DNA from 2 places in the Streptomyces sp. NPDC056480 genome. Region 1 is predicted to be linked to the other one. Evidence: riboswitches for the same ligand, from Rfam matches in the RefSeq annotation. Region 1 holds a riboswitch; the other holds the start of a gene.
The links. Region 1 has a riboswitch for cyclic di-AMP ahead of ACFQ79_RS36715 (transglycosylase SLT domain-containing protein). Riboswitches for the same ligand answer to the same signal wherever they lie in the genome.
Positions count from the first base shown of each region.

Region 1 (3,653 bases):
GAGCAGAGCTTCCGTGCCGCTGGAGGGCCGAACGGTCCTGGTCGTGGACGACGGTCTCGCCACGGGTGCCACGGCGCTGGCGGCCTGCCGGGTGGTGCGGGCCCGGGGTGCCGGCCGGATCATCCTGGCGGTGCCGGTGGCGCCCCGCGGATGGACGGCTCGGCTCGGTGGTGAGGCCGACGAGACGGTGAGCGTGCACGCGCCGGAGATCTTCTACGCGATCGGACAGTTCTACCGGGACTTCACGCAGACCCCGGACGCGGAGGTCGTCGCCTGTCTGGACCGGATCCGTGCCGCGCACGGGCCGGTCGTCCAGGACTCCGAGGTGCGGATCCCCGTCGCCGACGGCGTCACGCTCGCCGGACGGCTCGCGGTGCCCGAGGGCGCCATCGGCATCGTCCTGTTCGCCCACGGCAGCGGGAGCAGTCGGCACAGCCCCCGCAATCGCGCGGTGGCGGGGGCGCTCAACCGGGTGGGTCTCGGAACGCTGCTGTTCGACCTGCTCACCGAGGCTGAGGCGGTCGACCGGGCACACGTCTTCGACACCCCGCTGCTCGCCGACAGGCTCGCCCGGGCCACGGAGTGGCTGGCCGGGCGGCCTGAGAGCGAGGGCCTCCCGCTGGGCTACTTCGGGGCCAGCACGGGAGCGGCCGCCGCGCTGTGGGCCGCGGGCGACCTCGAGTCCTCCGTGGCCGCCGTCGTCTCACGCGGTGGCCGGCCGGACCTCGCGGCCGACCACCTGGCGCGGGTCAAGGCCCCGACGCTCCTCGTGGTCGGAGGCAGGGACGCGCTGGTCCTGGACCTCAACCGGCGGGCCGAGTCGCTGCTGCACTGCGAGAGCAGGCTGGAGGTAGTGGGGGGCGCCACGCACCTCTTCGAGGAGCGAGGCGCCCTGGAGGAGGTGGCGGAGCTCGCCACGTCCTGGTTCACCATGCATTTCCAGGGTCAGTAGGCACCGAAGACCCGGCCGATGCTGCCGTATCGGTCGGCCGCGTAGTTACAGGCGGCGGTGATATTGGCGACCGGGTCGTAGGGGTCCATGGATGTGCCGGGCACGTGATAGGCACGAAACGTGGGGTCGATGACCTGGAGGAGCCCCTTCGAAGGGGTGCCAGCGGCCGCATTGGAGTCCCAGTTGTTGATGGCACGGGGGTTGCCGGAGGACTCGCGCATGATGTTGCGATGAATGTCTGCGTAGGTACCGGGGATGCCATGGTGGGCCATGATGTCCAGCGACTCGCGGATCCAGCCGTCGAGGTTGTTCGCGTATTGGGTGGCGGCTACAGGCGCGGTCTTGACCGGAGCGGCGGCCGGGGCGGTGCTCCGGCGTTCGGAGCGGCTCGCACGTTCGGTCGTGGCGCCCTTCTTCGCCTTGGTGGGAGCCGTGGCATTCACGGAACCCGGACGAAGCGTCAGTTCAAGGCCCGGGTGAATAAGCGACGGGTTGTCACCAACGGCCCTCTTGTTGGCGCTATAAAGGACCTTCCAGCCGCCCTGAATTCCCTTCCTTTGGGCGATCAGGGAAAGCGAGTCGTCGGCGACAACCGTGTAGGTGTGCGCGGCAGCCGGAGCTGCCGGTGCCTTGGTGGCGGCCTGCGCGGCGGCCGGAGCAGCGGGGGTGGTGATGACCCTGGCGGCAATTTCCAAGGCTCCGGAAACGGGCGCGGCGCCGGCCCCGGCCGGGGCGGTCAGGGGGAGGGCGAGAGCGGCTCCGCCCGTGCCGAGCAGCGTGAGTCCACGCGAGGTGGGGCGACGGCGGGGGCGGCGGTGCTTACCGTGAGCAGGCATGACGGAATTCCTCTCCGGCGCCTTCGGGGTGAGCTGTCGGGTTCGGACTGGAGATGTCCGGCCGCGCGCACGCGGCTTCACCCCGAGCCGTTCCGGAATCCGGGCCGGCGGTTTCGTGGGTCCCCCGCTCCTGCCGTCGGGTGAAAGGGAGGTATTTCGAGCGGTGGCAGGATTCGGCGATCCGCTCGAATGGAGGTGACCGTAAGCCAGCAGGACGACGAAGGACAAGGGGATCTATGTCCGGCGGGCGATGTAGGGATCACTGAATTCCTGGAATTCAAGATCGCCGGCGCCTGCCGGGCGTCGAACTTCCTTGCCCCGCACGGCTTCCGCGGATTCTGACGGCGGGCTGGCCCCGGGAAAGTGAGTCGCATCACCCGTACCCAGTCTGAATAGCTGCGACAATCCAACTAGTCATGAAATATAGAAAAAGAGGCCTTTCGGGTATGCGGGGATTAAAGTTCATACGTCGCAAAACCGACATTCCTTGTGAAGGATGGAGTCACCCTGACCGAGGAGCCGCCCGGATGTCACCCTTTGTCTCTCTGCTCAACCCCGAGACTCTCGACCGTGAGGCCGCCGCTGTCTACGAGAGCGCCGCCTGGCAGCGGATCGTCACGGACTGGACCGAGCCGCTAGTGCCCCCGCTCGCCGTCGAACGCTGGCGCGACCTGCTCACCGTGCCGGTAGAACGGCTCGTCGCCGACACGCTCGACGCGCTGCCGCCGGCCGCTCCCGCCGAGCGCGGGCTCCCCGGCCGGATCGGAGCCATCCTGCCTGACCGGCTGTATGCCTGGCGCCGCATCGGCCGACCCGAGCTGCGCCCCTCGGTGCACCTTGGCTACGCACGCCTCGTGCTGACGGAGTGGGGCTGGCAGAACGCCCCGTACAAGCTGCGTGATGTGCGCGGGGCGCGGTGTGTCTGCGGTGCGCTCCTCGCCGCGCACCGCCTCGGCTTCGGCAGTGCGACGACGATGAACGAGGCGGCCGCCTGGATTATGGCCGAGCTCCGGTCGAGGGGGTGGCACGAGCTGATCGGGCCTTGGAACCGGGCCCCGGGACGCACGGTTGGCGAGGCGGTGGCGCTCCTCGATGCGACCGTCCACCGCGCGGCGCATGCCGGACGGTGAGAGCCTGACGGCGGGTGCGGGATCATCAGTCGGTGATGCGCGGTGTTCCGCTCTTGGTGCGCCCGGGGGCGCGACCAGGTCCCGTGCGTGTCGGCCAGGATGGCGAAGCGGTACCAGCCGTAGTTGTTGGCGACTGCGTTGAAGAGATCCTTCCGCGTGGAGCTAGGTATTTCAGCGGATCGCCAACGTCGTCGGTCTGGCCGAGCTGTTGCTCAGCTTGAGCCACAGGGCTTTCCGGCGCGGCCCTGCCTCGGTGGCCTTGCCAGCCTTGGAGGCGTGCCTGATGACTGACGGAGGAAGGGGTTGAGGCCCAGCGGCCCCAGGGTGATGGGGGAGGCGTGCCCGATTGCGGCGGCGGCCCGCAGCTCCTGGGGAGGGAGCTGCGGGATGGGGAGAGAAGGGTGAGGCCCTCCCGTTCGTCAGTGTTTGGGCCCTACGGGGCTGGTTGTGGGGCTTGGGGTTCGGAGAGCTTGTCTAGGTGAGTCAGGAGAGCACGGGCTGCTCGGGCGAGGCGTGGGCCGTGTGTAGACGTGGCGAGACCAGTCGTATGGGCCTCGCGGAGCTTGCGGCGGGCCTCCTGGAGGATGACGTGGCTCCCGGCGATGTCCGAGCTGGCGGCTGTGGGGGCGGGGGTGTGAAGGGCGGACTCCAACTCCGTGATGAGGATGGCGACATGGCCTCGCAGGAGACGCAGAGTGGTGTCGTCAGCAGCGCAGTTAGGGCTGGGGTCCAGGT
Region 1 is NZ_JBHTSA010000154.1:4,376-8,028, forward strand. Features, by position in the region: gene ACFQ79_RS36710 (phosphoribosyltransferase family protein) at 1-952, shown strand, start outside; gene ACFQ79_RS36715 (transglycosylase SLT domain-containing protein) at 946-1,788, opposite strand; cyclic di-AMP (ydaO/yuaA leader) riboswitch at 1,794-1,977, opposite strand; gene ACFQ79_RS36720 (hypothetical protein) at 2,316-2,918, shown strand; gene ACFQ79_RS36725 (DUF6415 family natural product biosynthesis protein) at 3,352-3,653, opposite strand, start outside.

Region 2 (3,653 bases), on a different contig from region 1:
CCTCGGCGGCGGCGAGTCCTCCCGGCTGCACAACCGCCTGGTCCGCCGCGACCGCACGGCCGTCGCCGCCGGCTTCGGCATGCTGCGGCTCGCGGGCGCGCCCTCGCTCGGCTGGCTGGACGTCAAGACCTCCGGCGGGGTCGAGGTCCCGCAGATCGAGGCGGCCGTCGACGAGGAACTCGCCCGGTTCGCCGCCGAGGGCCCCACGCCCGAGGAGATGGAGCGCGCGCAGGCCCAGTTGGAGCGCGAGTGGCTCGACCGGCTCGGCACCGTCGCGGGCCGCGCCGACGAACTGTGCCGGTTCGCCGTGCTGTTCGGCGACCCGCAGCTCGCGCTGACCGCCGTCGACCGCGTCCTGGCGATCACCGCCGACGAGGTGCGGGACGTCGCCGCGGCCACGCTGCGCCCCGACAACCGCGCGGTGCTGGTCTACGAGCCGCTGGCGACCGAGCAGAGCGAGAACGCCGACGGCGACGACGAGGAAGAGGGAGCGGACCAGTGAGCGACGCCGCCGCGTCTTTGACGAGCATGGACTTCCACCCGCAGCCGAGGCCCGGCACCGCCCGGCCCTGGGCCTTCCCGGCCCCGGACCGCGGCGCCCTGGACAACGGCCTGACGGTGCTCACCAGTCACCGCCCCGGCCAGCAGGTCGTGGCCGTGGAGATCTTCCTGCCGGCCCCGCTGGACGCCGAGCCCGCCGGTCTCGACGGTGTCGCCACCATCATGGCCCGCGCGCTCTTCGAGGGCACGGACCAGCAGAGCGCCGAGGAGTTCGCGGCCGAGCTGGAGCGCTGCGGCGCCACGCTCGACGCGCACGCCGACCACCCGGGCGTACGGGTCTCCCTGGAGGTTCCCGTCTCCCGGCTGCCCAAGGCGCTCGGTCTCGTCTCCGAGGCCCTGATCGCGCCGGCGTTCCTCGAGACCGAGGTCGAGCGCCTGGTGCGCAACCGCCTCGACGAGATCCCGCACGAGACGGCCAACCCGGCCCGCCGCGCCGCCAAGCAGCTCTCCAAGGAGCTCTTCCCGGCCGAGGCCCGGATGTCCCGGCCGCGCCAGGGCACCGAGGAGACCGTCGAGGCGATCGACGCCGCCGCGGTCCGCGCCTTCTACGAGGCGTACGTCCGGCCGGCCACGGCCACCGCCGTGGTCGTCGGCGACCTCATTGGTGTCGACCTGGACAAGGTCCTCGCCGAGACCCTGGGCGCCTGGACCGGCGAGCCGGCCGAGCCGCTCCCGATGCCGCCGATCACCGCCGACGACACCGGACGGGTCGTCATCGTGGACCGTCCCGGCGCCGTCCAGACCCAGTTGCTGATCGGCCGGGTCGGACCCGACCGCCACGACAGCGTCTGGCCGGCCCAGGTCCTGGGCACGTACTGCCTCGGCGGCACGCTCACCTCGCGGCTCGACCGGGTCCTGCGGGAGGAGAAGGGCTACACGTACGGCGTGCGCGCCTTCGGGCAGGTGCTCCGCTCGGACGGCCGGGGGAACGGCGCCTCGATGCTCGCCATCAGCGGTTCCGTCGACACGCCCAACACCGGTCCCGCTCTTGACGACCTGTGGAAGGTGCTGCGGAAGCTGGCCGCGGAGGGGCTCACCGACGCCGAGCGGGAGACGGCCGTGCAGAACCTGGTGGGGGTCGCGCCGCTCAAGTACGAGACCGCCGCCTCCGTCGCCGGGACGCTCTCCGACCAGGTCGAGCAGCACCTCCCGGACGACTACCAGGCCCAGTTGTACGCCCGGCTGGCCGAGACCGGCACGGTCGAGGCGACCGCGGCCGTGGTCAGCGCCTTCCCCGTGGACCGGCTCGTCACCGTGCTCGTCGGCGACGCGGCGCAGATCGCGGAGCCGGTGCGCGCGCTCGGGATCGGCGAAGTGACCGTCGTGACCGGCTGATTCACACCGCGGACACGGCAAGAGAGGGCCCCGACGGCGCAGTTCGTCGGGGTCCTCCCCTTTGTCCGTATTGAGGTTAAGGGTGGCTGTATGCCCTGTGGCATGTCTTACAAAATGCGTGTCCGGTTGGTGATTGAAAGACGATCCGCATAGCGTCGGTGCGTCTGTTCGTCAGTTGCACGTGCCGCACCCGCGGCATCGGACAGACATCGCCGAGTCCCCGTCAGGCGCGAGCCTGGGGAGCCGGGGACCCACGCGTAGTCCCTGGGGTGAATCGGGCGCCTTCGTCTCGTACGGAGGGGCTCGTAGGAGACCTTCCTGCTCCGAACCCGTCAGCTAACCCGGTAGGCGAGAGGGAAGGAAAGGATCAGCCCCTACATGGCGTTCACCCGTGCCACCGGGAAGCATCGTGCTCCGAGCCGGATGGCGCGCCGCGGCGTGGGCATCGCCGGCGCGGCGACGCTCGCCACCACCGGCGTCATCGGAACCCTCGCTTCCCCGGCGCTCGCCGCCGACACGGACAACCGCTCGCTCGAGGACACCGGTCTCATCAAGGTGATCACCGAGGACTCCCTCGCCGAGCGGATCGACGCCCAGGCCGCCGCCCAGGAGCAGGAGGCCTTCGAGGTCGCCGCCAAGGCGAAGGCCAAGGCCGAGGCGAAGCGCAAGGCCGAGGCCCGCGCCAAGGAGATCCGCGAGGCCGAGCAGCGTGCGGCCCGTGAGGCCGAGCGTCGTCGTCTGGCCTCCTTCCAGCTGCCCGTCGAGGGCACGTACGTGTCCACCGGCTACCAGACCGGCGGCTCGCTGTGGTCCTCCGGCAGCCACTCCGGCATCGACTTCCACGCCTCCTACGGCAGCAGCGTCGTCTCCGTCGGCTCGGGCACCGTCGTCGAGGCCGGCTGGGGCGGCGCGTACGGCAACAACATCGTCATCCGGATGAACGACGGCACGTACACCCAGTACGGGCACCTCTCCTCCATCGGGGTCTCCGTCGGCCAGACCGTCGAGCCGGGTGAGCGGATAGGCATCTCGGGCTCGACCGGGAACTCGACCGGCCCGCACCTCCACTTCGAGGCGCGGACGACGTCCGAGTACGGCTCCGACATCAACCCGGTCTCGTACCTGCGCGCCCGCGGCGTCAACGTCTGATCCAGGACGGTCCAGGACGCCCTCGCGCGGGGCCGGCGGTTCCGCCGCCGCCCCCCCCCGCATCGCAAAAGCCCCGGCTCGTACAGAGCCGGGGCTTTTCGTCGGCCGCGGGACATCGATATTCCGCCGGGGCATCGGAAATTCCGGCGTGCTGCAATAGAGTCGCAGATCGGGCGCAGAACAGGCGCCGTCGGAATTGACTCGCGCAGACCAAAGGCGGAGGTCGGACATGCGCATTCCCGCGCACTCGGTATGCACGGCGATCCGGGACGACATCGTCTCCGGCGTCTTCGAGCGGGGCAGCCGGCTGACCGAGGACCAGCTGGCCCGCCGGTACGGGGTGTCCCGCGTCCCGGTCCGCGAGGCCCTGCGCACCCTGGAGTCCGAGGGCTTCGTCGTCTCCCGCCGCCACGCCGGGGCGCATGTCGCCGAGCCCACCGACCAGGAGGCCGCCGATCTGCTCGACATGCGGGCGCTGCTCGAACCGCTGGGGGCGGCCCGCGCCGCCCAGCGGCGCACGGAGGCCCATCTCAAGGTGCTGCGCGGCCTGGTCAGGCTGGGGCAGGAGCGGGCCAGGCGCGGGCAGGGCGAGGATCTGCGCTCACTCG
Region 2 is NZ_JBHTSA010000016.1:65,207-68,859, forward strand. Features, by position in the region: gene ACFQ79_RS10330 (M16 family metallopeptidase) at 1-502, shown strand, start outside; gene ACFQ79_RS10335 (M16 family metallopeptidase) at 529-1,896, shown strand; cyclic di-AMP (ydaO/yuaA leader) riboswitch at 2,097-2,262, shown strand; gene ACFQ79_RS10340 (M23 family metallopeptidase) at 2,275-3,045, shown strand; gene ACFQ79_RS10345 (GntR family transcriptional regulator) at 3,275-3,653, shown strand, end outside.
Region 2: another riboswitch for cyclic di-AMP. It lies ahead of ACFQ79_RS10340 (M23 family metallopeptidase); the one in region 1 lies ahead of ACFQ79_RS36715 (transglycosylase SLT domain-containing protein).